3 regions of the Exiguobacterium sp. SH3S3 genome follow, and region 3 is predicted to be linked to each of the others. Evidence: riboswitches for the same ligand, from Rfam matches in the RefSeq annotation. Region 3 holds a riboswitch; each other region holds the start of a gene.
What was found. Region 3 has a riboswitch for thiamine pyrophosphate ahead of thiT (energy-coupled thiamine transporter ThiT). Riboswitches for the same ligand answer to the same signal wherever they lie in the genome.
Positions count from the first base shown of each region.

Region 1 (10,414 bases), on a different contig from region 3:
ATCTTGATTTTGAGACGATCGATTTCCGAAAACACCCCGAGCTCTATCGCGTCGGACGCGGTGAACAAGGTGTGCTGCTCGTCGAGCCTTACAAGAGTGAGATTTTGCCGCACTGGCGCTTTAAAACACCCGACATCGCCCGCCAATCCGCCGATGAGATCATGGAGCTGTTTGAAGCGTATCGGGCAAACGACGATTTCGTCGGCATGGACATGGCGCGGAAGTTCATCCAGATGGGCCATACCCGGGCCCGTCGTTACGCCAACTATAAAGGTGGCCGCAAGTATAAAGACGACGGCGCTATTCACGATCGCCAAATCGACGAAGAAAAAGCCGAGTCGGCCCGCTTCTTCAAAGAGCGCTGGGACCAGATCCGAGCGGACAAGGATTATTTGAAGCGAAAGAAAGCCCATCAAAAACAATTTGGCTAATCAACGGACCATGACGATGAAGTTCGTCTGCCCTTTGAGGAACGCGGCGACTTGACGGAACCCGATCTGTTCATACAAATGGATGGCCCGCTCGTTGAACACAGCCACGGTCAAGCGCAGCGGTTTCTCCTCGCGCTCTGCTACGCCAAGCACCGTCTCGACGAACGAACGACCTTGTCCTTTACCGGTGCGGTCCGGGCGCATGCCCAATCCGATATCGAGATGGATGGCATCGTACGCGTATGTCGGGTTCGGAACTTGCGCGTACGGTCCGAGGCAATAAAAACCGAACAACCCTTCATCGTCGTGAATCGCATGATAAGTCATTAACTCGTCTAACCCTTCAGCCGAAGGGTCCTGATTATAAAAATCATAGGGTGCTTCATACGTCCACGCTTGGATGGCGCGGGCGTTTTCTCGTGTCATCGGTCGAATGTGCATAACCTCCCCCCTTTCTCGCATCTGTTCTTGTTCGTGCCACAGTTAGTGTTTCCCTGTCTCTGTCCAAAGAAAAAGGATGGGTTGCCCCCATCCTCTCGTTATTTACGGGTCCATGTTGCCGTGATGTCGACGTCGGCCGCATGCATCAAGTTATGGATCGGGCACCGGGCCTCGACGCCTTTTTGTAGCGCCTCGATCCGTTCATCCGACTCGGTCGTGTCGAGCACGATGTTGACGTGCACGTTCTCGAAATAAGTCCGGACCCCTTCGACGCCTTGGAAGCCGCGCGGGTCGAGCGTCCCTTCCGTCGCGAACGTCACACCTTCATAGTTGAAGTCCTGATCTTGCGCGACATAGGCAATCGTGATCGTCGTACACGATGATAGCGCCCCGAGTAAGTATTCGAGCGGATTCGGTCCGGCATCGGTCCCGCCGAGACGTTCCGGCTCATCGACGATAAACGGCTCTAGGTCGCGCACATGCACCGTCGTCTTCACGCTCGTCGCTTCGCCCTCGGCCCGCATCGTCACTAATGGTTTTTCTGACATCCCATCTCCTCCTTTTGAAATCACATCTCTACTACCGTTCCCGTTATGTCGGACCGTTTAACACGTCGTCATAAATCGCATAGTCATTTTTACCTTGCTGCTTGATTTGATACATCGCTTGGTCCGCCTTATGAATCAACGTGTCCAAATCCATGCCTTGGTCCGGTGCGACGCTGACGCCGATGCTTGCTCGAATCGGGATCACCCCGTGCCCTAGTTTGAACGGCCGTTCCACCAACGTCGTCCGCAGCCGCTCCACGAACGTGACGATGTCCGCTTCTTCCACGTCCGTCAAATAGATGTAGAACTCGTCACCGCCGACGCGCGACGCGAGCCCGGTGTCCGGTGTCGCTTCTTCGAGCAGGACGCCGAGGTGGATCAAGAAGTCATCGCCGACTTGATGGCCGTACGTGTCGTTGACTCCTTTAAACCCGTCAAGGTCGAGGATGACGAGGGCAAGGTTGTCCGCTTGAAGCAACGCTTGATCAGCTTGTTCATAAAAAGCCCGGCGATTGGCGAGCTTCGTGAGCGGGTCATGATAGGCGAAAAAACGAATCGACTGCTCGGCTTCCTTGAACGTGTGGACATCGCGAATCAAAATCATGCCGTGAATTTTTTGATTGATATAGACGAAGTCACCATCGATGACGACGTATCGTTCTTGTCCGGTCTTCGTCTGAACCTTCGTCTCGAACTCTAGAAACTTCTTTTGGGCCGTGAAGTGCTGTGTATAGTGATCGCACCATTCCTCACGCTTCTTCTCCGGCAATAGGTCGACGAACCGTTCATTGACGACACGGACCGTGTGGAACAACATGCGTGCGGCCGGGTTCGCACTCTCGATCCGACCAGTATCGTCGACGAGCAGAATGGCAGACGGGTTCAAGTTGTACAACGTCCCGTAGCGCTTGGCGTAAGAGGCGAGAAAATCGAGCCGGTTCATCGCCAAAACGAGCGCCACCGTCCAGACCAATCCGCCGTACATATACGCATAAGGCGGAACGACTCCACGAAATTGGAAGTAACCGAACACGATGTCCCAAATCAAGACGAGTACCGCCGTCAAGATGAGTAGACGCAGCACCCGTTGATGTTCATGCCGTTCTGCTCGTTTGAGCGCATATGCCAACAACAAAATAATCAGGAAGTGAAAGACGTTCCCAATCGTCATCGTCGTCAAATAAGAAACGTTGAATTCAGGATAAATCCAGAGCCCGACTTGGTCAAAGCGTTGACTGTTGATGATGTTCTCTTGTCGAATGAACGTCAAAGCAACCGGGATCAACGGTAAGTAGATGGCATACGGATATACCCATTTCGGCATCTTCGCACCGACGCCCGTCACTTTGACGATGAAATGGACCGAAAAGATAAAGATCAAAATACCGGCATTCCCGAACCAATAGGTGACGAACGCCGGGCTTGCTTCGATAGGTGACAAATGACGGCCGAACTCCGCCAAAAACAGCATTGCGTAACCGAATACGAACAGACTGAGCAATCGATGCTCGACTTGTCGCGGGTTACGTAACAGGACGTCGAGCGCGAGGTGGCTCAACAAGAAGGCCGGCAGTAAATAGGCGGCCATATAGACAAATAACGCGGTCATGAACAGCCCCCTTTCTTGAATAGATACGTCTTTACTTTCTCTATCGGCCGCATCAATTCCTTTTTCGAACGGGCTGACACATCACCGCAAAAAAAAGCGAGCGGATTCGAATCCGCTCGCTCGCATGGTTTATATCGTTTCTTCGATCGCAGTGTCACCTTTGACCAAGTCGATGGCTTTGTTTGCCGCTTCTTGTCGACCGATGACATGGGCCAAGAACGCTGCGACATCCGCCCGCGGAATCTCGCCCGTCGACACGTTGTCGACGTTCACTTTGCCTGTACCGGCATCGTCTGTTAGTGCGCCTGGACGGACGATCGTATAGTCGAGTCCACTCTGTTCGAGCAAACGGTCCGCATGATGTTTTGCCACGTAGTACGGTTTCATCGAATCGGGCCATGCCGAGCGATCTTCCGCTTTCAAGGCACTGAGCATCACGAAGTGCTTAATGTTGCCGTTCGCTTGGGCCGCCTCGACGCTTTTCGCTGCACCGTCTAGGTCGATGAGTAACGTTTTGTCGGCTCCCGTGCTGCCGCCCGAACCGGCCGCGAACACGACTGCGTCCATGCCGCTCATCGCTTGCTTCAACGTCTCAACGTCACCTTCTAAGTCTCCGAGAACCGCCTGATAGCCGTTCGCTTTGAACTCGTCTAGCTGCTCTTGTTTCCGCACCATCGCGGTGACTTCGTGCTTCCCATCCTGCTTCAATCGTTCTACGAGTTGCTTTCCAATCTGTCCATTCGCTCCAATTACAAATACGTTCATCTGTCTTCCTCCTCAAATAAAATTCAGAGACAAGCGAAACGCCGTGTGGCCATGGCCACGTCCGGTGCAGAAGCAATGGCCGAGATGACAGCTACGCCGTCAGCCCCGTCACGTCGAATCGCTTCGACGTGTTCAGGCATGATTCCACCAATTCCCACGATTGGCAAATGCTGAAACCGGGCTCGCACTTGCCGAATGAGCATCGTTCCGTTCACTTCGGCCGCGTCTTGTTTCGACACAGTCGGATGAATCGGTCCAATTCCGACATAATCGGCGTATCTCGAAGCCGTTGCGGCTTGCTCGATCGAGTGGACCGAGACACCGAGCCACTTGTTTGAACCGATTCGCCGACGAACGACTTCGGCTGCTGCGTCCTCTTGTCCGACATGAACTCCGTCCGCATCGAGTTTGATTGCCAGCTCGACATCATCGTTGACGATGAACGGGACACGGTACTGTCGACAAAGTGTATGCAACGCTCGTGCCATCGCTTCTTTTTTATCCCCATACAGTGGCTCTTTACCTTTTTCGCGAAATTGAAAACATGTCACACCACATTGAAGCGCCGTTTCGACCGTCTGAACGAGATCAAACGTATCCGCCGTGCCGCAGATGAAGTAGAGCTTTAACCGCTCAACGATAGGCGATGGATTCAATGGAAACCACCTCCTTCGGGTGCTTGTTATACGCCCAATGATTTGTCGGTCCATGTCCGCTGCCAATTTGTAATCCGTGGGAGATGGCACTATGGATGAACTGTTTCGCCTTCTGCGCGGCTTCCGTAACGGTATGCCCGTTCGCGAGCTCCGCTGTTAGCGCAGCCGAAAACGTGCAGCCGGTCCCGTGCGTATCTTTCGTCAGCAACCGTGGTGTCACCATTCGAAACGTATCGGTCTTCGTCATGACTAGGTCTTCGGCGAGAGGACCGTCCAAATGACCGCCTTTCAACATGACGACGTTTGCCCCGTAAGACAACAAGCGCTCAGCTGCTTTCATACGATCAGTGAACGTACAAATCGTCAAGCCGGTCAACACTTCAGCTTCAGGGATATTTGGCGTGACGACCGTCGCCATCGGTAACAGCCTCGTCCGTAGCGCGGTGACGGCGTCCCGTTCAAGCAAGGTCGCACCGCCTTTAGCGATCATGACCGGATCGACGACGACATTTTGAAATCGATGCTGCTCGAGCGCGTCAGCTACGACGTCAATCAACTCACGATTGAACAGCATCCCGGTCTTGCACACCGAGATGATAAAGTCTGATCCGACTGCATCGAGCTGGCGTGCGACGAGGTCGGCGGAGACGGCTTCGACACCGTGCACGCCACGCGTGTTTTGAGCCGTCACCGCGGTCACGACACTCGTGCCAAATACGCCTAATTCTTGAAACGTTTTCAAATCGGCTTGGATTCCGGCTCCCCCGCCAGAGTCCGAACCGGCGATGGTCAAGACTTGAGGCCTCATCGCGCGAACACCTCGATTCGGTCGCTCGGCAGGTCAGTTGACGTCATGGTAGCGAGTGCGTTGAGAAAGTGGATTGGGAAATCCCCCGGACCCGTCGCTGCTTCACTCGCCAACTCGCCGCATCGTGCATATCCGGTGAGCGCGGTCGAGGTTGCCGTCATCACGTCCGGTTCAACAGCAAGGAACGCACCGACGACCGCACTGAGTAGACAGCCGGTGCCTGTCGTCTCTGTCATGAGCGGATGCCCGCCCAAAATTTCTAGCGTGACCGTACCATCGCTCACGAAATCTGTCCTCCCCGTAATCGCGACAACACAGCTAAATCGGTTCGCTGCTCGTTCGGCGAGTTGTTGCGGATGATGTGTGCCGCTTCCGGCGTCGACCCCTTTCGTCGTCCAACCGGCATCGACAAGCGTGGCGACTTCCCCGGCGTTCCCACGGATGACCGTGACGCGGACGTCTCGCAAAATTCGTTCAACGACGTCGCGGCGGAACGGTGTCGCCCCGACACCGACCGGGTCTAGGACGACAGGACGACCCGACTGATTCGCAGCTTGTCCGGCACGGATCATCGTCGCCTCGGTCATCGCGTCAAGCGTCCCGATGTTCAAGACGAGGGCATCGCTCACGGTCGTCATGTCTGCTACTTCTTCAATCGCATCGGCCATGACCGGGGACGCACCGATGGCGAGCAACCCGTTGGCCGAGAAGTTGGCGACGACGATGTTCGTAATGTTATGGACGAGCGGTCGCTTCAACCGGACGGCTTCCCATAGATCCGGCCTCATCGTCCCACCTCAAGCGGCAGTTCCCACGATTCGAGTGTCCAGGCCATCTCCCAAAACGCGAGCTCATAGTAGCAACTTTTCAAGAACAGCTGCTGATAGCGCATCCGTTCTGACTCCGTCGCTTGTCCCGCCAATTCGTCAAGTCGCTCGATCTGCTCTTCGACGAGTTCACGGAACCATTCCGAACCGTACGTCGCAATCCAAACAGAATAGATTGGATGGTCTGGCTCTGCGTCCTTCAAGCGCTCCCCGATCTCGTAATACACCCAGTAGCATGGAAGAATCGCCGCGAGTACGTCTCCGAGGGTCGGCCCGGCTTGTTGCATATGGAGCGCGTATGCATAAGCCGTCGGAGCTGGTTCGAACGTCGCCCACTCCATGTCACTCACCTCGAGCATCGTAAAAAATTCCCGATGCAACTCGTGCTCCGCCTCGATCGTGTGGAGGGCGTGCGTCAAAAATCGGCTCGCCAGCTCCATCGTCGGGGCAAGTGTAGCGCCCTTCGCCTGTACTTTCGAAAATTGATTCAAGTAGTACGAGTCTTGCATCACGTAATGCCGAAACTTCGCCTCGTCGAGCGTCCCGTCTCCGAGCGCGCGGACGAACGGATGGTGGAAACTCGCCTCAAACAAGGCGTTGGCCTCTTGGCGGATGTGTGCGGTAAATGTCATCGTATTCTCCTCCTTTGTATGAAAAAAGACGCCGCCTCCCATAACGGAAGCGGCGTCGGCCATACACAAAGAGTGTGAGAAAGGACGTTTCGCCCACTTCCCTCCGCTAGCGTGAACTAGATCAGGTTCAAAGGGTCTGGACCTTGTCCATCTCAGCCGCGTCAAGCGACTCCCCTAGTGGCAAACATTATGAAATTCGGTCATCTTCGACCACATCATATCAATCTTTTTGAAAAATGCAAACCCTTTAACGCGAGAAGCGACGGTTGAGCGCGGTCCCAAAATGCGAGAACCGTTCTGTCCCGAGCTTACGACGGTTCGAGGCCGCGAACACGTAATAATCGACCTTCCCCATAAAATAAATCAAGCGCAGTCCTGCGATAAAGAACGTGATCGTCGTACTGATAGCAAAGCCGACCCCATACCAATCGATCCCGCGCGATAGTAACGACAACGTGAACAAGGCGTTCAGTATGAAGAACGAGAGGCTGACGAACAACGCCCCACGACGATCCTCAAAATACAGCAAGAGCAACGTCAGTACGAGAATCATCGCGTTCGCGAACGCGGCGAGCGTCGTCATCCGGAAAATTTGACCGACTTCTTCCGGGACACCAATCCAACCGACGAACACACCCGCCATCAGGATAGCGAACAAGGTGACAACACCTTGACTTCGCCCAAGTCGGATCAATTCATTTTTCAACACCGTCGTCATCGTCTGCTTCGCCTTCTCAATTTGGTGTAACGCCCCGCCATAATTGATCAAGCCGTAAAACGTTCGGTAGCGCTCGTAAAACCTTGTCTCGACAGCGACGACGAACAAGAGCTGGGTCGGGATGATCGTCAAGTACGACCAGAACACGGCCGTGTCATAATACGGATTGAACACGAACGAATCGGCAATCACCATGCGACCTTCACCAAACCAAATGATGAAGTTGGTCACCCAGATCCCAAGCACGTATAACACACCAATCGCGAACAAGTCCGGATACTTATCAAAGTACCGGAAGTATGAAAATTCTCGCGTCGCATACCTGAGCGGGAACGTTCGGAGCATCGCGAAGAATAGCCCGAACAGCGTCACGACCATCCCAACGGTAAAGCCAAACAGAAGTTCGAGGCTCGATGGGTTGACCATGAGACGACTGATCAAATAGACGCTCGCGACTGAAATAACCCCGCCTAGCAAGAAGCTGTAAGCGACCGCTTGATAAAATTTGGCGGCGCTCAAGAACAAGAACATGACCCAGATAACGTTGATGGTCATGAATAAGACGAACAGGACGAGCTTATAGGCTAAACCGAGCGGTGAAATCAGCCAAAACACGCTATACATGACGACGGCAGCAAGAATCGTCACTTTTAACATGCCGGTGAAGACAGGAAAGATCTCATGGGCTTTCTTTTCATAAAATAAATCGGCCACGTATCGCGTGACGACGAGCTGCTGAAAACTAAATAGAATTTGCGAGAAAATGAACGCGTAAGACACGGATAGCATAAACAGCGTCCGTTCCTCGAGTGACAACATCGGCATCTGAAACGCCAACCATTGAATCGTACCGACAACGAGGATGACGATCAGCCAAGGGCCTGATGTGACGAGCCCGGAAAACGTGTACGCCTTCAGTCTTGAAGAGTAATAGTCTTCTTGAAACAACTTTTGTAACTTAAACCCGATGCCCGCCATACTGTTCCCTCCTCGCTTCATAGATGGCTTTATAGCGGTCGACGAACTGTTGCAATCGATAATACTGACGGACACGCTCGCGGCCGTTTTTACCGAAGCGCATCCGTTCGCGCGGATAATCCATCATCCATTCGACTTTGTCAGCGATGGCTTCCGGATGGACCGGAGGAACGATGAAGCCGGCCGGACCGAACGGATCGTCAGCGCGTCCGTAAAGTAGTTCCGAACAAGCCCCGACATCGGTCGCCACCCAAGGGATGCCAGCCGCCATCCCTTCTAAAATGGCGAGCGGCTGCCCTTCCGATATGCTCGTCAACAACAACAAATCAAATTTCGGCAACCAGTCTTGCACGTTCACTTTCCCGACGAGTTCGACATAGTCGGTCAGCCCGCTCTGCTCAATCAGTAGATGACACTCTTCAGCGTACTCTTCGTCCTCATCAAGCGGACCCATGATTGTCAGTTTAAACAGCCGATGGCGCTCTTGAAGGATTTTTGCGGAATAGATCATCGTCTTCAAATCCTTGATCGGAACGAGGCGGACGATGGCCCCAATTTGGAACACATCATTCTCGGCTCGCTCAAGCGTAGCGCGGATATGACGGTCGTCAATCCCGTTGGCGATAATTTTTGTCTTCTCGCTAGGCGCCCCAATCCACTCTTGATATTCGCGATTCCGCTCAAACAGCGTGATAATCTCATCGGCCGCGTTATACGCCTCGCGTGACAAGTGGTGGAAAAAGCGAACCCACCTCGGTTTGTAAGGGGACGGAATCCAATAAGACTGAAGGATTTCTTCCTCGCGTTCACGTGAGTAGATGCCGTGTTCGGTCAAAATGAACGGGATGCCTTGCGTCTCTTTCATGTAAGATGCGACGACGCCGGCGTAGCCTGTCGAGATGGAGTGGACGAGATCGACTTTTGGTAACGGTTGATGCAACACACGCAAGATCGGCATATACATACTCTGCCACATCCAAAAATAGTCGATGAACGATCCGCCGTTCATTTCTTCTGCGTAAGCTGCTTTTACGTTGCTCCAAAAGAACTCGCTTGAGAAGAAGGCTTGGCTTGACGGGACTTGTTTCCCGAGAATGCCGAGCGCTTGCCGGTTCGGGTTTTTCAACATGAGCCATTCGGAAATTTTCCGTTCGTCTTCGGCGTCGAGTTTCATTCGACCCTTCGCCTTTTTATCCGTATCGCTTAAATAAAGGTGCGTGATTCCTGACACGTTTTGCGGCAACTTATATTTCATATCTTCTGGTCGCTTGACCGACGGCTGAATCGAGATGATTTCAAACTCGACTTCCGGCATCGCTTCAATCAGCGTCTGCGTCCAACTCGAGACACCTCCGCTCACATACGGGTAACTCCCTTCTAACACGAGCCCAATCTTCATTGTGGGTCCCCCTTGATGGCGATTTCAGCGTTCGCTGATGTCAATTTGACGAGATAGAGTGGACGGTCCGCCTCCATCTGCTCGACCGTACCGAATGCGAATTCGCCTGTGTCCAATGATTGGCCGACTTTTAGACGGACGGTAAAGTGTGACGGATTGACGAGTCCGTCCCCAGTCAAATAAATGGTCTCGTCATCAAACGTGACGTTCAAGTCTGCCTCTTGATACGTGATTAGTTTTTCCGTCGCATAGTGCTGTGTATAGGCTTCCAGGTGAGGATAATGGTCATTTACGTCGTGGACGATTTTGCGTAGGCTCGTAAACATCGTATCCCAGTCTCGACCGAAGGCACGGTCTGGGTCGATGACGTCATCCGGGTGGATAAAGTGTGAAAACACTCCAAAGTTAGCGATGGCATCAACCATTTGGAAAATCGAACCTCTTTCTTCCCCGTAGTCACTCGTGATGCGCGGGAAATGATAGATTCCGGCATGTGTCGTATCAAATTCGAACTCTTGGACAAAATCACCACTTTCCGGGTCACCGGTATAGAGTGACGCAATCGTCCGCAGTTCAGGCAACGCCTCAGCAATCGCGTCGAC
Region 1 covers NZ_SJUU01000011.1:53,644-64,057, forward strand. The annotation lists gene EVJ28_RS10970 (DUF4385 domain-containing protein) at 1-431, shown strand, start outside; gene EVJ28_RS10975 (GNAT family N-acetyltransferase) at 432-872, opposite strand; gene EVJ28_RS10980 (OsmC family protein) at 971-1,420, opposite strand; gene EVJ28_RS10985 (GGDEF domain-containing protein) at 1,464-3,029, opposite strand; gene EVJ28_RS10990 (SDR family oxidoreductase) at 3,159-3,794, opposite strand; gene thiE (thiamine phosphate synthase) at 3,818-4,489, opposite strand; gene thiD (bifunctional hydroxymethylpyrimidine kinase/phosphomethylpyrimidine kinase) at 4,428-5,258, opposite strand; gene thiM (hydroxyethylthiazole kinase) at 5,255-6,046, opposite strand; gene tenA (thiaminase II) at 6,043-6,717, opposite strand; TPP riboswitch at 6,799-6,903, opposite strand; gene pelG (exopolysaccharide Pel transporter PelG) at 6,965-8,413, opposite strand; gene pelF (GT4 family glycosyltransferase PelF) at 8,394-9,812, opposite strand; gene EVJ28_RS11025 (DUF2194 domain-containing protein) at 9,809-10,414, opposite strand, start outside.
Region 1: it holds a riboswitch for thiamine pyrophosphate, as region 3 does, so the genes downstream of both, tenA (thiaminase II) here and thiT (energy-coupled thiamine transporter ThiT) in region 3, are expected to answer to the same signal.

Region 2 (10,414 bases), on a different contig from region 3:
CGGGAAGATAAGGATGTCGAGCAGGAGGTCATCCATGTACGGAATCCCATCCTCATACCCGATCCCTTCAACGATATCGATGTACCATTGGACGATGTTGCCCCGGTCGTCGAACATGACGGTCACCCCGAACGGTTCATGTTCTGAGAAGTACTGGAGCCACGCGTAACCTGCGTCGGCGACGATGAACTCCTCGCCGTTATGCATCTTATATTGCGGGGCTCGGACGGCGTCAATTTGGAAGAGGGCGACGGTGCCCGAGAAGCGGTCGTCCCGCACCTCCATTTGCGCGTATCGATTTTTTAATATGCGTTCCCAATCACGACGATTGGCAAATTTTCGTTTTGGCATCTCTCTCTCTCCTTTAAATCAGTTTCCTAAATGTGTTCGCCAAAAGTCGACATTCCCCTGTTCAATCGTACAGGTTGTATTGATTGAACCAGACGAGGTAGCGATTCCATTTGCCCTAGATGAGAAAGTATCCAGGTTCTCATCCCATTTCATACATGCTACGCTAATGTAAAATAGGGAAATAATGTAACTTACTAGGGGGTTGTTTTATGAAACGGTTAGGACTACTTGGCTTAAGCGCGTTCTTGCTGACAGGCTGTACCGATCAAGCCGAGAAACCAATCGTCTCTCCTGATATGAACGAACAAGATGAAGAAGCGACGATCGAATGGACACGAGAAGATTTCAAAGACGTCTTTGACCAACACGAGACTGCCCAAGACTTGTTAGCAGCGCTCGAAACCCAAGGGCTAACACCGTTCCGTGAGACGTTCGAACGCGTCGTCATCGCCGGGGACGGGATCCATCATACATACGCCGATATTTATCCGTTCAAGCTCGACGACGGTACGTACGCGACCGTCTATGAGAATGAAGACGGTGAGATTGCCAACGGTCCCGAGTCGGTCGCACCGCTCTTTTGGCAAGAAGAGTCGTTCACGCAATTCGTTGAGGAGATTGAGAAGCGCAAATACGGGACGAGTGCCCCGCCGACCGACGTCACATTGACGCAAGACGAGTTTCAATCGATTTACGACCGCCATGCCTACACGTCAGCGCTCATCGTCGAGCTCGACGAATGGGGAGTTCAAGTCGCACGCGACCCAATCGAGAACGTCATCATTGCCGGGAACGGCGTCAAGGAAGTGACGGCCGACTTGATCGTCTTTGAGATCGAAAACGGCTACGCTATCGTCTACGACCAAGACGGTGAGATTTTGAAAGCACCGGAGTCGATCGCCCAGCTGTTTTGGAACGAGACGGATTATGAAAACCTGCTCGAGAAGAACGAGTGATCACGTACCGCGACGTTTCAAGTCCCGATACTCGAGGAACAAGTTAAGCCATTGGGCCGGTTTATCGGCTGACTCGGACGGATCATACCGATAGTTGGTAACATATACATGCCACGACAGTGCCCGATACACGCAACCGAGCTCTTCAGCGATCAACAAATGGCGCCATAGCACGTCCCGAGGCGCCACACCTTCCCACTCAGCCAAGTAGACGGTACGCATCTTCTGAATCTGTTCATACCATGCGACTTCATCGTCTTCTGGCAACAAGTCGTAGAGCGCGTTCCAAAACACACGGACGCTGAAGAACGGATGGGTGACGGTCGCATCGCCCCAATCGAGAATACATAAGTCATCCTTCTGTTCGCGCCAAAAGATGTTGCCGCCATGTAAGTCGCCGTGCTCGAGACTCATCGGCAGCCCAGTCGCGAGCTCGTCGCACATGGTGAGGAGTTCGTCTTGGAGCGCCAGCACCGCCTCTGCCTTATCTCGATCTAACCCCGTACATAACTCGGGTAAATACGTCCGTATCTCTTCTTTTAGACGAGCCGGACGCCGGTCCGGGATGCCGTAGGCCAAAAGCGTATCCATGTAATTCGCTTCTTTTCTCTGTAGTTTCGCATATTGACGCACAGCCGCTTCGTACCGACTGTGCTTAGGGTATTCGCGAAGTGCATCCCCGCCGATGTCTCGCATAAGTAGCCAGTTGCGTGCCGCGTCAATGGCGATGACCTCCGGGACGAGTCCCGGATGCCGTTCGGCTAGATGCATCGACAGTTCGGCCTCGCCACCACTGATTGCTGTCACCGCCTTGGCGTAGTAACGGTCTGCTCCGTACTCTCCATACATCAAGTATGTCAAATCCGTATCTTTCACAACCCGCCACGTCACGCCTGGCACATGGCCATCGAGCCAGTGCTCGAACTGTTCACGGTAAGACTCGTCACGCCATGGGATCGCACTCCTCACTGACCTCACTTCCTTTCACCACACTTCGTTTAGGAGGAAATAATATGGACGTTGTCTATTATTCATACCCTGTCGATGCGTTACTCTATATGTATTTAGGTGCGACGGCTGTCTTCAGCTTCATAATCGGTCTAGTCGTTCGCCGCGTGGCGAGACGTCCAGATATCAGCTTTTGGACGACAATCGTGCTCAGCTTTGTCGGACTATGTCTTTCACTCGGCTGGTTCCGTAACGCCTCGGTCACTGTATTTATGGGTACACTCCCGTGGCTCATCAATCTCGTGTTTTCCCTGTTTTTATACGCCCTGTATAGCGGTATCATTTATTTCATCTTCCGACCGCGAAAAATTGAGGCAACAAAATAACGTTATGCTATACTCAAACCAATAAACGACCACTAGGGGAGCCTTCGGGCTGAGACGGCAACTGCCGGACCCTTCGAACCTGATCTGGCTCATACCAGCGTAGGGAAGTGGCTTGGATACGTCTGTCTGTCCACGCCACTTTTCCACTTGGAGAAGTGGCGTTTTCATTTTGAAAGGAGACACTACATGCGTATTCAACAACTCACTTGGATGGCGATGCTCATCGCCATCGCCATCATCGGCTCCCTGTTCATCTCCATCCCGACCGGTGTCGCCCGGGCCTATCCGGTGCAACATATGGTGAACGTCATCGCCGCCGTCACCGTCGGTCCGTTCGGGGCCGTGCTCGTCGCGTTCGTGACCGGATCCCTCCTCGGTGTCGTATACGTCTTCTTTCAAGAAAAGTTCCGCTTCAGGCTCCTATTCGCTAAAATGAAAGCAAAGGAGTGACACGATGAAACAAATCCACCATCTCTGTATCCAAACGCCCGACTATGCGGCGTCAAAGCAATTTTATGAAACGCTCGGTTTTGAGCTCGTCCAAGAGTCACCCGACTTCCATACCCGGGCGTTCAACAGTTGGCTCAAGCTCGGCGACTTCTATATCGAACTTCAGACGGCGAAGGCGGACGAGGCGTTATCGCCGTATTCGAAACATGCGGCCGGACCCGTTCACTTCGCCTTGTACGTCGATGACCTTGAAGCGGAAGTCGGTCGGCTCGAGGCGCTCGGTGTCACGTTCTTGCCGAAACACGGCGGGAATATCTACTTCGTCGTCGATGGCCACCTGAGCAAACTACAAGCCCCAGAAGGCACGATTATCGAGCTTCGGGACACATTTTTGATCAAGTGAGGCGCTCGCCTCGCTTTTTTTCGTCCGCATCGCACACCCCCATGTTTCCCGCCACCTACGAACAGGTACATGAAAAAGAATACGACGTGTACGTACCGTTTGGAGGCTATTTATGAACCATCTTGATTATTGGAGTTATCTGTCACTATCACTTGCCAAACTATTTTTATTCAGCGTCTTGACCGCGAGCGCGTTCAACGTTCATTTTTTACTCGTCAACATCGGGATGATTCTCATGATGACGAGCTGGGCGTTGCTCGTGAAGACGAAAACACGGCGCTGGATTTTATTCGCCTCGCTGTTTCTACACAGTACACTCCTCATCTCCGACGTCTGGTATTATCGCTATTTCGGCAATCTGTTATCGGTCGCGCTTTTGTCAGACGTTGGTCAGATGGGCGACGTCGGCGGCGGCTTCCTGACGTTGATTCAACCGACCGACTTTCTATTGTTCGCGGACTTGGTGCTTTATACCGCTGTCCTCGTCTATATGAGAAAAAAACCTGCGCAAGGCACAGGAAAAAATCGCCGGATCGCCGCTGCCGGTTTTGTCATCGGCTTGACCGCCTTCGTCGTTCCGTTAACCGTCAGTCAGCCGAATGATGACGAGCAAGCACCGATTTCGAACATGCGTGAATATTACGAGTACGGCTTTTGGGGGTATCACGGCCTCGACTTGTTCCGTGGCATCGGCGACCAACTCGGCTTCGGAGGCGACTTAACGGTACAAGAAGAGACGCGGCTCGGTACCTCGACTCCAACTGACGTCGAGACAACGGCCGATACGAACGTCATCATGCTGCAGCTCGAGTCGTTCCAGACGTCGGTGATCGGACAGACGATCAACGGACAGGAACTGACACCGAACTTGAACGCGCTTCGTGACGAGATGTTGTACTTCCCGAACTTCTATCATCAGACGCACGAAGGCCGGACGTCGGATGCGGAATTCACGGTCAACACCTCGCTCTACCCGGTCAAATCCGGTTCGGTGTACACCCAGTACGGTGACCATACGTTTGACGCCTTACCTGAACGTTTGCGCCAAGCCGGCTATGATACGGCCGCGATGCATGCGTTCGACAAAACGTTTTGGAACCGCGACAACGTCTATGACAATATCGGCTTCAATCATTTTTTCAGCAAAGATGACTATCCGGAAGAACCTGTCATCGGCATGGCGCTTAACGACAAAGATTTCTTGACCACTTCCGTCGAAGCGATGGACACGTTAGCGGAACCGTTTTATGCGTTCATGGTCGCTTTGACGAGCCATACGCCATATGAGCTCCCAGAAGCTGAAAAACGATTGGACTTGACCGGTTATGACGACCCGCTGCTTCAAAACTATTACCATACCGTCCACTACGTCGACGCGGCCGTCGGGTTGATGGTCGATCAATTGAAGGCGAACGGGACGTGGAATAATTCGTTAGTCGTCTTTTATGGCGATCATGACAGCGGCCTGACCGCCGCAGGTGACGAGATGGCCGAGCAAGCGAACGCCGATTCGGCCGTCGAACTGTTTCAGCTCGACCGTTCTGTTCCACTCTACATCAAGCCAGCCAACTTGAACGAAGGTCGAACGATCGAAGCGAACGGCGGTCAAACGGACATCGCCCCGACCATCTTGGAGTTGCTCGGGATGGAACCCGCTTACATGCTCGGTAGCCCGCTGCTCGACGACGAGCCGAACTTGACCGTGTTCCGTAACGGGTCGTTCCGGTACGACACGCTCTACTATGTTCCAAACTTGACCGATCCCGTCGGAAACGGGACGTGTTACGCGGTCGAGACAGGAGACGAGCTACCGCTCAGTCAATGTGAGCCTTTCATCGACGAAGCAGCTGAACAACTGCGTCTGTCCGATACGATCATCGAGAAAGACGCACTCTCCAAAACAAAACGCGAATAACACCATGCCGCCCTGATTCGCTAAGGGTGGCATGGTTCGTTTCAATATACTTTCCGCAACTCGGTCAGCTCGATCTTCTTCATCGGCAAGAACGCTGCCGTTACCCGCGCCAACTGTTCCGGCGTGCCGGTCGTCAGCATCTCTTCCATTTCCCACGGAACGATTTGCCAGGAGACGCCGTAGCGGTCCTGTAGCCAACCGCATTGTTCGGCTTCAGGTACGGACGATAGTTCATCCCAATACGCATCGATTTGTTCTTGTGTCTCACAAAACGCGATCAACGACTGCATCTCGTTGAAAGCGAACTGGTGATGCTCGGCACTGTCCATGACGATGAACTCACGTCCAGATAAGACGAAACGGGCGTAGTTCAACTTCCCTTCTAATTCTGGGCCATCGTCTTTATCGTAACGGATCATCTGATCGTCGAGCACGTACGAGTCCGGGAACACTGTGACCCAATCGTCCATCGCCGCCTCGGCCCGGCCGAACGCCTCCCCGACGAACAACAGACACGGCGTCACCGTCTGGATGTCCATGCCGTCGTTGTGCATGATTTGCCAAGAGACACCGTGCTTGTCTTTCAACCAGCCGTAACGTTCACTAAAGTCGTACGTGTCGAGCGGCGTGAGCACGTCAGCACCGTCCGATAACTTGTCCCACAGCGTATCGACTTCTTCTGACGTCGGGAGCGAAATCATATAGGAGAAGGACGGATTCCGCTCCTTCAAGTTACCCGCACCGAGCAATTGAAAGAACTGACCAAAGAGTGAGACGGTGACGACCGTCGTCTCGCCAGGCGGGGTGTCGATAAGTTTCGTCGTATAATCGACGAATGAATCAGGAAATATCGAGACGTACCAATCGGCAATCGCTTCGACGTCTTGTTCGAACCAAATACACGGAATAATCGGTTGTGTGATCATCGGACTGTCTCCTTTCAGACCTCTCGCAAACGGTACACGTCACGGACAGCGAGTAACGTCTCGGCAGCTTGCCGATACGCTTGATAGTGGCTTGAGTTGATATGATGGTCGAGCGCCGTCTCGTCCCGATACTTCTCGTAGAACACGAACGTACCCGGCGCATCGATCGACTCGTGTAACACGTAGGCGAGACACCCTTCTTCCTGCCGCGACGGCGGGATGACCTGATCGAGTGCTTGACGCAACTCACTCTCTTTGCCCGGGTGAGCCTTTAAGATAGCTGTGATTGTAATTTCCATTGATCGTTCCTCCTCATGTTAGGACTGACGCAAAACTTTTCCCGTTTTAGAAGAGATGTATACGCAAATGGACACACCTATTTTCAAGGCGTGTCCATCGTTTAGACGAGTTCGTTCGCAATCTCGTTCAATTCTGCAATTTGATCTTTCAACGAAGCCAACGCCTGTTGCTGCGACGTCGTCAACACATGCACGTCTTGACTGTTCTCTTCGAGAGCTGTCATCAGTGCCGACATTTGGCCCGTCACTTGATGGACTTTGTTCAGTTCTGAAGCGACGACTTGGAGCTGGGTCGATGTCTCATCCACCGTGCTCGCGACCGTACCTGTCGTCTGAATCATGGAGAGAATCGACGTCCCGCTCTTACGGACTTGTTCTTCCTGCGTCGACAAACGTTCTGTGCTGCCATCGATCGCCCGTTCCGTCACTTGTACCTCTTGCATGACGAGTTGGATAATATCATTGATTTGAGATGAGGCTTGGGCGGTTTGAGCCGACAAATTTCGAATCTCGGACGCGACGACGGCAAACCCTTTCCCGTGCTCACCCGCTCGCGCCGCTTCAATTGAGGCGTTGAGCGACAGCAGGTTCGTCTGAGATGAAATCTGCTGAATCGTCCCCGTGATCGTCCGTACTTCTTGGAAGCGCTCCGCCAACCCTTTAAACGCATGATTGACTTCACCGATACTTAAGTTCAGTTCAGCAAGCGAACGTTCTGTCGAGTCCATGTTTTCATGCGAGACGTGAGCGTCCTGCAAGACGCCACTCACTTGAGACGTTGTCTCCTGGAGCTGCTGCTGCATTCGTTCAAACGCCTGTACAGTTGAATGGATTTGTGAAGCGACAGTTTGGATAAGACCTGCCTGTTCAGATGTTCGTTTCGTCATCGAACCGATTTGTTCCGTCACTTGTTCCGAAGCATTTGTGACTGAATCGACTGAATCATTCATCGTGAAGACAGCTCCGTGAAGCGTAGTCGCACTCGCTGTCGTTTTCGCCATTGTCAGCTCGATTTTTCCTGCATGTTGTTCTGCTTTCTCTTGCTGTGCGAACGTCTCATGCAACAACTTTGCGCCAAAGAAGGACACAAAGTACGCGCCAGACAAAGCCATTGTGAGCATCGTGAACCAAATGACGAGGTCGAGCGGCGTTGCAAATGAAAAGCGCCCAATCAAGACAGCTGAGACCGAGACGATTAGCGCGAGCATGCTACCATATAGAACAAGATGACGATTCAAGTACATCAACGTCAACACGATGTAAAGAAAGACGACATTTTGAATCGCCGCACCTGGTAGCGTCAAGATAATCGCTGAAGCCGCAATGTACATCAATGTGACGAGCCCATACTTCAACCAAGCATGCTCTACATAGAAGCGATGGCCGAGCCATGACCCAATCTGAATGACACTCCCTACCACAATAAAACTGACTGCGTCTTGTCCAGCGAGCTCCCCGATCCAGTATAAAACACCCATAATCGGATAAGAGAGGAAAAATAAAACGATCAACATACGCGATACTAACAACGAGCTCATTTTTTCAAAATGATTCACCATGATTGTTGCCTTCTTTCAGTAGAATAAAGATCTACACTATATTTCGGTGCATTTTTTCAAATATGAAGTTTGTTTTTCGCTATTCTGCCCACATTGACTAAACAAATAAAAACTGTCCCTCAAATTGTCATTTGTACTTAACAATTGAGGGACAGTTTAATTGAATGACGTCTTTTTTAGTCATTTATTCTTTCGTTTGAACGGCCACCAAACACCATCTCCGAACGATACGGTGATTGCCGGGATGAGGAGTGGCAGCACGATCAACCCGTACAATAACAGACCGGTGATGACGATCGTCGCGATCTGGACGAGGCTGAGTACACCAGACGGAATCATCGCCCCGAACGTCCCGGCGAGGATGACGGCTGCCGTCATGATGACCGTCCCCATCTTCGTCATGGCGTGGACGAGCGCGTTACGCACCGTCATCCCATTGATCGATTCTTCGCGGAACCGATCGAGTAGGAAGATCGAGTAGTCGATGCCGAGCGCGATCAACATGACGAACCCGAAGAACGGTACGGCCCAGCTGATGCCGTCATAACCGAGTCCTTCAACGAAGATGAGCTCCGTGATCGCCGCTGACGTGTAGTACGTGAGCAATAGTGACCCGATCATATAGAGCGGCATGATCATCGAACGGAATAGTACCGTCAAAACGATGAACAGCGTCACGAGCATGATGGCGACGGTCCGATTGAAGTCGTTCGTCGATGTCTCGTTTAAATCGCTGTTAATGCTTGAAATCCCGGCGTAACCGATGGTCGCGTCGTCAAATGGGGTGTCCGTCACGACACGTTCCATCGTCTGTTTCAACGTTTCGACCGTATCGATTGCTTCCGGCGAGTACGGGTCCATATCAAGGATGACCTCGAGTTGTGTCGCCGTCCCCTCGTCGAACACGTAACGCTCGACGGCCGGGGCGAACTCGTCTGACGTGAGCGTTCCTTCCGGTAAATAGACGCCCGTCTCACGCAGGCTGTCCGCTTCACTGAGTGCCGAGAGGAACGCCACCGCGTCGCCCAGACCGGTTTCGATTTGCGCGAGCCCAGCGTTCGCTTCACCGACACCAGTCGCGAGTTGGCCGAGACCCGATCCGAGCTCACCGACTTGCGCACCTTGCGCCGTCAACGCAGACGCTGCTTCATTGATACCCGCCTCGATCTGACTGAGACCACCAGACACTTGTTGCAGTTGCGCCACAGTCGCCGGGATGTTTTGCGTCGCCGTGAGACCTTGTCCGATCAAACCGAGTTGGGCGTTCAGTTGGCCGAGTCCGGCTGCCGCTTCCGCGAGCGGCGCCCCGGCGTTTGTCGTACCAGCCGGCAGTTGACTGACGACCGCGTCTAGACCGGTCTCGACTTGAGCGAGCCCGTCTTGCACGTCACCGAGACCGCTCTCTGCCTCGGCAAGCCCTGAACTCACTTGTTCGAGTTGCGTATCGACATAAAAATCATCGATGACGTCACCGGTCGGACGTGTGATCGAACGGACACCGCTCACACCATCGACTTTTTCTAATTCGCTCGCGAACTTCTCGATGTACGGAATATCCGACTCGGTCAGTTCCGACTCTTGCTTCAAGATAATTTGAACCGGGAGCGATTCGCCTTGTCCGAACCCTTCCGAGATCAAATTGAGACCGCGCACCGAGTCATAATCGTCACCGATCTCATCGACCGTATTGAACGACCGGGCATCGTCGTACGTGAATAACACCGGCACGGTGATCAGTGCGACGACAAGGATCGAGACGAACGGACGATTGACCGAGATGCGGCTGAATCCAGCCCACAGCTTGCTGTCGTGATGCTCGCCTGCTTTTTTCGACGGCCAGAACAAGCGATTCTTGAGCGTCGCCATAAAGAACGGCACAACCGTGAACAAGATGAGCAACAAGACGGCAATCCCGACCGCGACCGCGACGGCCGACTTGAAGATCGGAAAATCGGCAAATCCGATCGCGGCGAAGCCGACGAATACGGCGAGACCACTAATGAGCACCGTCCGCCCAGCCGTCTTATACGTGTTGACGATGGCGTCCTCGATCGCGTGCCCGGCGCTGAGTTCTTCTTTATACCGGCTAAGAAGCAGGATGCAGTAGTCGGTCCCAATCCCGAACAAAATCGCCACGAGGAAAATTTGTGTGTAGTTCGAGACCGGGAAACCGAACCAGTCGACGAAGAACGCGACGAACGATTGGCTGAGGAGATAGGTG
Region 2 covers NZ_SJUU01000011.1:94,594-105,007, forward strand. The annotation lists gene EVJ28_RS11220 (ribonuclease FAU-1 family protein) at 1-351, opposite strand, end outside; gene EVJ28_RS11225 (hypothetical protein) at 561-1,307, shown strand; gene EVJ28_RS11230 (aminoglycoside phosphotransferase family protein) at 1,308-2,276, opposite strand; gene EVJ28_RS11235 (hypothetical protein) at 2,321-2,641, shown strand; TPP riboswitch at 2,666-2,764, shown strand; gene EVJ28_RS14290 (energy coupling factor transporter S component ThiW) at 2,828-3,091, shown strand; gene EVJ28_RS11245 (VOC family protein) at 3,096-3,494, shown strand; gene EVJ28_RS11250 (LTA synthase family protein) at 3,607-5,409, shown strand; gene EVJ28_RS11255 (VOC family protein) at 5,451-6,335, opposite strand; gene EVJ28_RS11260 (putative quinol monooxygenase) at 6,350-6,634, opposite strand; gene EVJ28_RS11265 (methyl-accepting chemotaxis protein) at 6,736-8,163, opposite strand; gene EVJ28_RS11270 (MMPL family transporter) at 8,374-10,414, opposite strand, start outside.
Region 2: it holds a riboswitch for thiamine pyrophosphate, as region 3 does, so the genes downstream of both, EVJ28_RS14290 (energy coupling factor transporter S component ThiW) here and thiT (energy-coupled thiamine transporter ThiT) in region 3, are expected to answer to the same signal.

Region 3 (10,414 bases):
ACGGCGAGTGGGCATGATTATGAGTCGTTTTTCGAGCGCGAGATGAAACTCAGACAAGTCGGCAACCATCCGCCTTACTGGTACGTGACGCTCGTCACGTTCGCGGCTGAGAATCCGCTCGTCGCGCAAGCCGAGGCCGACCTGTTCGCCGCCGATTTTGCGGCAGCGCACGTCGAGCAGTCCCGGCTGAACGGACCGATGCCGGCACCGTTATCGAAACTAAAAAACTTGTATCGCTACCAGCTGTTCATCAAGACGAAACAACCGGAAGCGTTATATCCCGTTCTCGCCATGCTGCAACAAGCGCGGGCGAAAGCAATCAGCAAAAAAGAATATCAATTGAGTATAGATGTAAATCCATACGTCTTCATGTGAGGTGGAACGAAATGTATAAAGTAGTCGAAATTCCAAATGAGATTTTGCGGGTCAACTGTGACCCGGTGACAAAGTTTGACAAGAAGTTGCGCCAGACGGTCGACCGGCTGTTTGACACGATGTATGAGTATGATGGCGTCGGTGTGGCCGCGCCGCAAGTCAATTTGAACCAGCGCCTTGCCGTCGTCCATACTGACGACGAAACAGGTCCGCTCGTATTGATCAATCCAGAGATCATTTCGACCGCAGGCAAAGCCGTCGGATTAGAAGGTTGCTTGAGCATCCCGGGTGAGTTCGGATTCGTCGAACGACATGAGTCGATCGTCGTCAAGACGCAAGACATGAAAGGGCGCTTTCAAGAAGTGAAAGCAAGCGGCTTCTTCGCGCGCGCCATCCAACACGAGATCGACCATTTAGACGGCGTCCTGTTCACCGATAAACTCGCCGTTCCTAAGCCCGGAACCGACAAGCGGATCGTCTTCATGGGCACACCGGCGTTCGCCGTATCCGTACTTGAGCGCTTGCTCGAAGAAGGATACAATGTCGTAGGTGTTGTCTCGCAGCCGGACAAACCGGTCGGTCGCAAGCGTGAGCTCAAACCGACACCGGTCAAAGAGTGTGCGCTCCGTCATAACATCCCGGTATTGCAGCCGATCAAAGTCCGCACCGATTACGAGGATATTTTGGCGCTTGAACCCGATTTGATTGTGACGGCGGCTTACGGGCAAATCGTGCCGAGTGAACTGTTAGAGGCGCCGACATATGGCGCGATCAACGTGCACGCCTCGCTCCTTCCAAAATACCGGGGGGGCGCACCGATCCATCAAGCGATTTTGGACGGAGAGACAGAAACGGGCGTCACGATCATGTACATGGTCGATAAATTGGATGCAGGTGACATGATCGCGAACACGATCGTCCCGATCGAAGAGACAGACACGGTCGGTACGCTGTTCGACAAACTTGCCGTCGCAGGGTCTGATCTGTTGATCAAGACGTTGCCAGCCTTTTTAGAAGGCTGGATCGAAGCGGTACCGCAAGACGAACGTGACGTCACGTTCGCACCGAACATTAGCCGGGACCGCGAACAGCTGGACTGGTCGCAGCCGGGTGCATCGATCTTCAACCACATTCGTGGCATGAACCCGTTCCCGACGGCGTATACATTGATCGCGGGCGAGCGGGTGAAAGTGTTCGCGAGCGAGAAGACGAGCGGGAGCGGTGAGGCGGGCACAATCGTCCGGCTTGAAGAGGATGGGTTTGTGGTCGCGACTGGAAATGACGTCGCCATCAAAGTGACAGAGTTACAGCCGGCCGGAAAAAAACGGATGGACGGTGCCACGTTCATGCGCGGTGCCGGACAAAAGCTGCAAGTGGGCGACCAATTAGGAGGGTGACATGAACGTAAGACAAGCAGCGCTTGATACGCTGATCAAAATCGAACAAGGCGGAGCCTATTCGACGATCGCGGTCAACGATTTATTAAACCAAAAAAAGCTAGCTTCAAAAGACGTGGGACTTTACACAGAGCTCGTCTACGGAACGCTCGGGCGGAAGCGGACGCTTGATTATATATTGGAGAAGCGTGTCCAAAACCCGAAAAAACTGGACAGTTTCGTCTTACCGCTCCTTCGGATGAGCGTGTATCAACTGTTCTATTTGGACAAAGTGCCGGACCGGGCCGTCTTACACGAGGCGGTCGAGATCGCCAAAAAACGTGGGCACTCCGGCATCGGCAAGTTCGTCAACGGCGTGTTGCGCAACGTCACCCGTGACGGGTTCCCAGATTTGAGCGGGCTTCCTGACGCCGAACGGATCGCGATCGAGCACAGTCATCCCGACTGGCTCGTCGCGGATTGGATCAACACGTACGGGATTGAGGCGACAGAGGCGATGTGCAAGTTGAACAACGAGCCGGCCCCGGTGACAGTTCGCGTCAACCGCAAACAAATCACGGTCGACGAGATGATCGAACGCCTCGCCGAGTCAGGCGTACAAGCGTCACGTTCTGATCTATCGTCAGACGGTCTCGTTATCGAGTCCGGAAACGTTCATACGACGCCGTTTATCGACGCAGGACTTTTGTCGATTCAAGATGAGAGCTCGATGATCGTCGCCGACGCGCTCAGTGCCGAGAAGACCGAACGCGTGCTCGACGCGTGTGCCGCCCCAGGCGGAAAAGCGATGCACACCGCCGAACGGATGGACGGCGGGACGCTCGTGGCGCTCGACCTTCACCCTCATAAGGCAAAACTGATCGAACGACAAGTGAAGCGATTGCAAATCGATGGAGTGACCGCACTAGCCCTCGATGCCCGAGACGCCGGAGATGAGTTCGAACGCGAGAGCTTTGACCGCATCTTGCTCGATGTCCCGTGCTCGGGTCTAGGTGTCATTCGCCGCAAGCCAGATATTAAATGGACGAAGGACAAAGAATCCCTTTCTGGACTGCCGATCATCCAACGTGAAATTATTGACGCTGTCTTGCCACTACTGAAGCAAGGTGGTACGCTAGTGTACTCGACATGTACAATCGACCCGTCTGAAAATGAACGGCAGGCCGACTATATATTGTCGAACGGATTGACGTGGGATGAAACACTCCGAGATCGTCTTCCTGAAGTGTTACGTCCGATGGTGTCATCGGACCGCGCCGAACTCAAACTACTTCCGACGACGTTCGGAACGGACGGCTTCTACATCGCCGCATTTAAGAAAGAGGTATAAACATGAATCCAAAAGCAGTTGAAAAAACCCCATTAGTCGGTGCCAAGCCGTCTTTATATTCGCTCACATACCCTGAACTCGAACAATGGCTCATCGATGCAGGAGAAAAGTCGTTCCGCGCGAAACAGTTATATGACTGGATGTATGTCAAACGGGTGACGTCATTCGATGATATGACGAACTTGTCGAAACCGCTTCGTGAAAAACTCGATGCTTCGTTCCAGTTGACGACGTTAAAAGAACTCGTCCGCCAGGAATCACAAGACGGAACGATCAAGTTCTTGTTCGAGCTCCAAGACGATTACTCGATCGAGACGGTACTCATGCGCCACGAATACGGCAACTCGGTCTGTGTCACGACACAAGTCGGATGCCGCATCGGCTGTACGTTCTGTGCATCGACGCTCGGCGGGTTGAAACGTAACCTTGAAGCCGGAGAAATCACGGCTCAAGTATTAGATGTTCAACGGGCGCTCGACGTGAGCGGTGAACGTGTCGACTCGATCGTCGTCATGGGAATCGGCGAACCGTTTGACAACTATGACGAATTGATGCGTTTCTTGCGCACGGTCAACCACGATGACGGTTTGAACATCGGTTCACGCCACATCACCGTCTCAACGAGCGGAATCGTGCCGAAAATCTACAAGTTCGCCGACGAAGGGATGCGCATTAACTTTGCGATTTCGCTTCATGCGGCGTCGACGGAAGTTCGGACACGTCTCATGCCGATCAACCGTGCCTATAACTTGGACAAGTTGATGGAAGCCGTCAACTATTACACGGAGAAGAGTGGACGTCGTATCACGTTTGAATACGGTTTGTTCGGTGGCGTCAACGATACAGAAGAGGATGCCCACAAGCTTGCCGACTTGTTGAAAGGCGTCAAATGCCACGTCAACTTGATTCCAGTCAACCATGTGCTTGAGCGCGACTATGTGCGCACGCCACGTAATCAAATTTTTGCCTTTGAAAAAGTGCTCAAAGATCGAAAAGTGAACGTGACAATTCGTCGCGAACAAGGTTCGGACATCGATGCGGCTTGCGGGCAGCTTCGAGCGAAGGAGCGCGAACAAGAAACGAGGTAATCAGGAAGATGGAATTAGCATACCGAACCGACCGTGGGCAGGTGAGGGCTCAAAACGAGGATGCCGTCTTGATTTTAGGGGACGAGCATGCCGGGATCGCCCTCGTCGCCGACGGCATGGGGGGGCATGAAGCAGGAGAGGTCGCGAGCGGACTCGTCATCGAGCAGTTTCGTCGCGCCTTTCCGACGCTTCCGGCCACACCGTTAGCGATGGAGACGTGGTTCCGTGATAACGTGGAGCTGGCAAATGAGCAAGTGCTTGAATTCGCGAAGCAGTCTAATCTCGTCATGATGGGGACGACCATCGCTGGCGTCTGTTGGCATGACGAAACGATTGTCATCGTGCACATCGGCGATAGCCGCGTCTACGCCCTTCGTGGCGGAACACTCCAACAATTGACGGAAGACCATTCTTACGTCAACGTGCTAAAACAACTTGGGGAATTGACGGAAGAAGAAATGCGGATCCACCCGAAACGAAATATTATCACCCGTGCGATCGGCTCAAAAGAGCACGTCGAACCTGATCTGCAAGTGTTTGCCGACCCCGAGTTCGACACGATTTTAATCTGTACGGATGGCTTGACGACTCACCTGACAGATGAAGCCATCAAACACGCCTTAACTCGTCCCATCTCTGCGGACGCTAAGGCGGACATGTTGATCGATCAAGCCAACCGATTGGGTGGGAGCGACAACATCACTGTGGCGCTCGTCCAATTTACAGATAGAAAGAGAGGATGAATCCGATGCGAAGTGGAGAACGAATCAACGATCGTTATCGGATCGAACAACAAATCGGTAGCGGCGGCATGGCAAATGTCTACCGGGCTCACGATGAGATTTTAAACCGAACCGTCGCCATTAAGGTGTTACGATCTGAATTCTCGCATAACGAACAATTTATACGCCGGTTCGAACGAGAAGCCCATGCGGCAACCAGTCTGAACCATCCAAACATCGTCGCCATTTATGACGTCGGAGATGAACAAGACATTTATTACATCGTCATGGAACATGTCGATGGTATGACGCTCAAACAATATTTACAGGAAGAGTACATATCAATCGAGGAAGCGTTACGGATCATGGGGCAAATCTGTGATGCGATCGATCATGCCCATGCCCATCGCATCATTCATCGGGATATCAAACCGCAAAACATGATGATCGACCAAAACGGAAACGTCAAAGTGACCGATTTCGGGATTGCCGTGGCCATGTCGAACGCGACGCTGACCCATACGATGTCAGTCCTCGGGTCGGTCCACTACTTCTCTCCGGAACAAGCGCGTGGCAAGTTTGCCGATGAGAAGTCAGACATTTATTCGCTCGGTGCGGTGCTGTACGAACTTGTGACAGGACGAGTCCCGTTCATCGGTGAGACCCCGGTCGCGGTCGCGTTGCAACATTTGCAAGATGATCCGATCCGACCGCTCGACTTGAACCCTAAAATTCCGCAAGCGCTTGAGAACTGTATTATGCAGGCGCTCGCCAAATCGCCGGGGGCACGACATGCCTCGGTCGCTGCTTTTAAAAAAGACTGCTTGACGTCGCTCAGCCCAGACCGCGCGGACGAACCGAAACGGATGCCGACAGAACAAGACGAGTTTGATCAGACGCTCGTCATGGCGCCTGTCGTCCCGGAAGAACCGAAAGAAGTCGTCAAGCAGCCGGTAGCTGCAGTCGAGCCGGAATCAGCGACGCCGAAGAAACAAAAGAAAAAGAAGTGGTGGCTCTGGCTAGTGCTCGTTCTTTTATTAATTGGTGGCGGGGTTGCCGCGTATGTGGTTGCAGATGAAATGTCACGTGCCGTCGTGCCTGATATCGTCGGTATGAGCGTCGGTGATGCGACGACTGAACTGGAAGCATCCGGATTCGTCGTTGAGACGACAGACCGAGTGAGTGACAACGTGTCTGAAGGCGACGTGATTTCGCAAAACCCGCAACCTGGACGGAAGCCGAAGCGTGGAACGGTCGTCACCATCGTCGTGTCTGCTGGGAAAGAGACGGTCGAGATGCCTGACGTCGAAGGGTTGTCTCAAACAGCAGCGGAACGAACGTTGAAAGATCTTGATTTCACAGATATTGAAATCCAATCCGAAGCGTCCGAAACGGTCGACAGCGGAGATGTGATTTCGCAGTCGATCACGCCAGGTGAAGAAGTTATCGCGTCGGAAGAGACGGTCACGCTCGTCGTCTCGACCGGCAGCAATAAAATCGAGCTCGCCAATTTGACGGGCTACACGTTCGAAGAGGCGTCAACTTATGCCGAGCAAAACAACTTGAAAATCGTGAAACGCGATGAGTATTCGACGAGCATCCCAGCGAATCAAATCATTCGTCAACTTCCGACGTCAGGGACGGCGGTCGATCCGGGAACGGAACTGACGGTCATCGTCTCACAAGGGGTCGAGCCGACCGACATCTCGATCGAGCGAGAAGTGGACGTCGAAATCGAACCGCCGGCAGAAGGTGAAGAGGCGGAGCCGGTCGAAGTCGTCATCCGTACCGTCGATGCCCGTGGTGAGATCGAAGTGTTGCGTGATATGATCACAGAAACGACGACGTATTCCTATACGCTCGTCATTGCTCCGGACGAAGTCGGTACCGCGACGATTGAAGTCGAGGGAGAAGTCGTTCGGACCGATACGGTGACATACGCCCAAGCAAAAGATTCACAATGAAGAGGTGGCGTGCGCGTCACCTCTTTTCTAAGGAGGAAACAGGATGAAAGGAACGATTATTCGCTTGCAAGGTGGATTTTATGATGTCATGACCGAAACGAAAGTTGAAATCAGATGTCGCGCCCGGGGAAACTTCCGGAACCGAAACATTTCGCCCGTCGTCGGGGACGACGTCGATATTCAAGACCAAGGGGACGGGACCGGCTACATCATGGCTGTCGATGAGCGGTCGAACCATCTCGTCCGTCCGCCGATCGCCAACATCGATCAGGCGTTTCTGCTCTTTTCCGTGAAAGAGCCGGCGTTCTCGTTTCATTTGCTTGACCGCTTTCTCATTTTGATCGAATCGAAGCAAGTTCACCCGATCATCGTGTTGACGAAGATGGACTTGTTGCTAGAAGCTGAAAAGGAAAAAATTAGTGCGGCGGCAGCGCTATACCGTTCGATCGGCTATCAAGTCATTGAGACGTCGACCGAAGACGGAGCTGGGATCGAGCTCATCCGCAGTGCGTTCAAAGACAAGACGAGCGTATTCGCCGGACAGACCGGCGTCGGGAAGAGTTCGTTGCTGAACGCGGTCGCACCGGAGCTTGAACTCGCGACTGGTAAGATTTCGAAAGCGCTTGGCCGCGGGAAGCATACGACGCGTCACGTCACGCTCATCACACTCGCGGACGGGTTCGTCGCCGATACACCTGGATTCTCGAGTCTTGAGTTCCCGGAAGAACTTGAAGTCGAGGAGATGCGTTGGTGTTTCCCTGAATTCGTCTTGCGGCACGATGACTGTAAATTCCGTGGTTGCGCCCATTTGAACGAGCCAGGTTGTGCCGTCAAAGCGGCGGTCGAGGCCGGAGAAATCGCTTCCACCCGCTATGCGAACTATGTTACGTTTATGGAGGAATTAAAAGATAGACAACGGAGGTACTAACATGATTAAAATCGCACCATCGATCCTGTCGGCCGATTTTGCCAACCTTGAGGCAGAGGTCAAAGCGGTCCAAGAAGCAGGGGCCGATTACATCCATTTTGACGTCATGGACGGTCAGTTCGTGCCGAACATCTCGATTGGACTGCCGGTACTCAAAAGTTTGCGTGACAAGTCGGACATGGTATTAGACGTCCATTTGATGATCGACCAGCCGGAACGGTTCGTCGAGGACTTCGTTCAAGCAGGCGCCGATATCGTCACGGTCCATGTCGAGGCGACAAACCATTTGCATCGCGTATTGCAACAAATCAAAGGAGCCGGCGCTAAGTGTGGTGTCGTCTTGAACCCACATACACCGTTGTCGTCAATCGAGCACGTGCTCGGTGATGTCGATATGGTGTTGCTCATGACCGTGAACCCTGGCTTTGGCGGCCAAGCGTTCATCGAAGCGGTCGTCCCGAAGATCGCGGCGCTCAGCGAGATGCGCCAAGCGCGTCGTCTCGACTTCGAAATCGAGATCGATGGCGGGGTAAATCCTGCGACGGCAAAACTTTGTATCGACGCAGGTGCTGACGTCCTCGTTGCCGGTTCGGCCATCTATAACGAACCGAGCTATAAAGACGCAATCGATAGCATTCGCAACGCGTCTCGTGTATAATCGTCTGTAGAACAACAAATATTGTCGCAAGGGGTGTCACATCTGTGGCTGAGAGGCATGAGCTAACCCTTTGAACCTGTTCCGTTCACACGGACGTAGGGATGTGGCGAAAATGCACGTTGCTACACGATAGCAGCATGGCGTTTACGTCATGCTGCTTTTTGTCGTTCACTCATATCAAGGAGGGAATAAGATGAAACAACGTTTAAAACTACAGGCGCTCATTGAAATCTCGCTGTTCGCCTCGCTCGGACTGATCTTTGACATGCTCATCCCATATCGGTTGCCGCAAGGCGGAGCAGTCAGCCTGGCGATGCTGCCGATTCTCGTGATGGCGTATCGGCATGGATTGAGAGGCGGACTCGCGACAGGCGCGCTCGTCGGGACGCTACAACTGTTATTTGGGGCCTATATCTTCACACCGGTCCAGTTTTTACTCGACTACACGGTCGCCTACGGCCTCGTCGGAGTCGCCGGTATCTTCGCCGGTCAAGTCAAACAGTCGGCAAAAGACGGCGCCAAGAAAACGCTCACGTTCTATTTGATTCTCGGGGCGTTGATCGGCTCGGCGCTCCGATATGTTGCGCACGTCGTCTCCGGCATCGTCTTCTTCGCCGAGTATGCGGAAGGACCGGTCGTCTTGTACTCGCTCGGCTATAACTTGACGTATATGTTGCCGTCGTTCCTCGTCTCGGCGGTCGTGATCGTGATCTTGTTCACGTCGGCGCCGCGCTTCGCGACGCTCGCGACACGGGACATCAGATAATGCGCGTCTTGATTGTGGCTGCGAGCCCGGAAGCGGTCCCTGAGCTTCCTCGGAACGCCGATTACGTCATCGGCGTCGACGGCGGCTATCATACGCTGCTCGACCGTGGGATGAAGCCGGACCTGCTCGTCGGTGACTTTGATTCGTTCACAGGCACCGTGCCGGAGGAAGCTGTCCGTTATCCGTCTGAAAAAGACGTGACCGACCTTGAGATCGCTCTCGAGGCGGCACGAGGGAAAGGGGCGGACGTGATCGACGTGTACGGTGCACTCGGAGGCAGACTCGATATGACGCTCAGCAACGTCGGTCTGCTCGAGGCGTACCCCGAGATGCGGTTGTTCGCAGACGGGCAAGAAGTCCGCCTCGTCGGAAAAGGGGACTATCGTCTCCCGCGTCGTCCTGACCATTACTTGTCGCTCGTACCTTGGAAACGGGCCTCGGTCTCGATTCGTGGCGTCAAGTACCCGCTCGAGAACCATGACGTCGTCAGCCATGAGGCGCTGACGATCTCAAACGAGTGGTCGGCGGAAGAGGCGGACTTGCTCGTTCATAGCGGCAACGTCTTGATTATGTATATAAAGAAATAAACAAAAAAAATCCCATCGGCGCATGCCGCTGGGATTTATTTCGTTCGTGTATGGTAATTATACGCGTTCAACGAGACCTGATTTAAGAGCGCGAGCTGAAACCCAAACTCGTTTAGGTTTACCGTCAACGAGAATGCGAACTTTTTGTACGTTTACACCCCAAGTACGTTTTGTCTTGTTGAGTGCGTGCGAACGGTTGTTACCTGACTTAGGTGACTTACCTGTTACGTAGCATTTACGTGCCATGCGTTTCCCCTCCTTTTTTATGTGGGTTCGTCCTAATAGACACTCGTTTATATTAGCATGGGTTTTTTCACGATGCAACTAGAAAATAACCGGATGACAAGAAAAAAACTTGACATTACGGATGAGGATTTTAATAATGAATGAGGGTTGCGGTTACAATTGACCGAGTTTAGGGGCATGTCCTTTTAATAACTAGGTACTTATTGTAGAATATACTGTAGGAATCATTCCGAATAAAGGAGGCTACTCCATATGGCAATTGAAATGAAGACAACATATGGCAATATTGATATCACGAACGACGTGGTCGCGACACTCGCGGGCGGTGCGGCGATGGAATGTTTCGGCGTCGT
Region 3 covers NZ_SJUU01000001.1:172,783-183,196, forward strand. The annotation lists gene priA (primosomal protein N') at 1-375, shown strand, start outside; partial or broken gene def (peptide deformylase) at 387-815, shown strand; gene fmt (methionyl-tRNA formyltransferase) at 801-1,772, shown strand; gene rsmB (16S rRNA (cytosine(967)-C(5))-methyltransferase RsmB) at 1,774-3,102, shown strand; gene rlmN (dual-specificity RNA methyltransferase RlmN) at 3,105-4,190, shown strand; gene EVJ28_RS00870 (Stp1/IreP family PP2C-type Ser/Thr phosphatase) at 4,199-4,933, shown strand; gene pknB (Stk1 family PASTA domain-containing Ser/Thr kinase) at 4,930-6,876, shown strand; gene rsgA (ribosome small subunit-dependent GTPase A) at 6,920-7,804, shown strand; gene rpe (ribulose-phosphate 3-epimerase) at 7,806-8,462, shown strand; TPP riboswitch at 8,482-8,581, shown strand; gene thiT (energy-coupled thiamine transporter ThiT) at 8,656-9,228, shown strand; gene EVJ28_RS00895 (thiamine diphosphokinase) at 9,228-9,815, shown strand; gene rpmB (50S ribosomal protein L28) at 9,873-10,061, opposite strand; gene EVJ28_RS00905 (Asp23/Gls24 family envelope stress response protein) at 10,314-10,414, shown strand, end outside.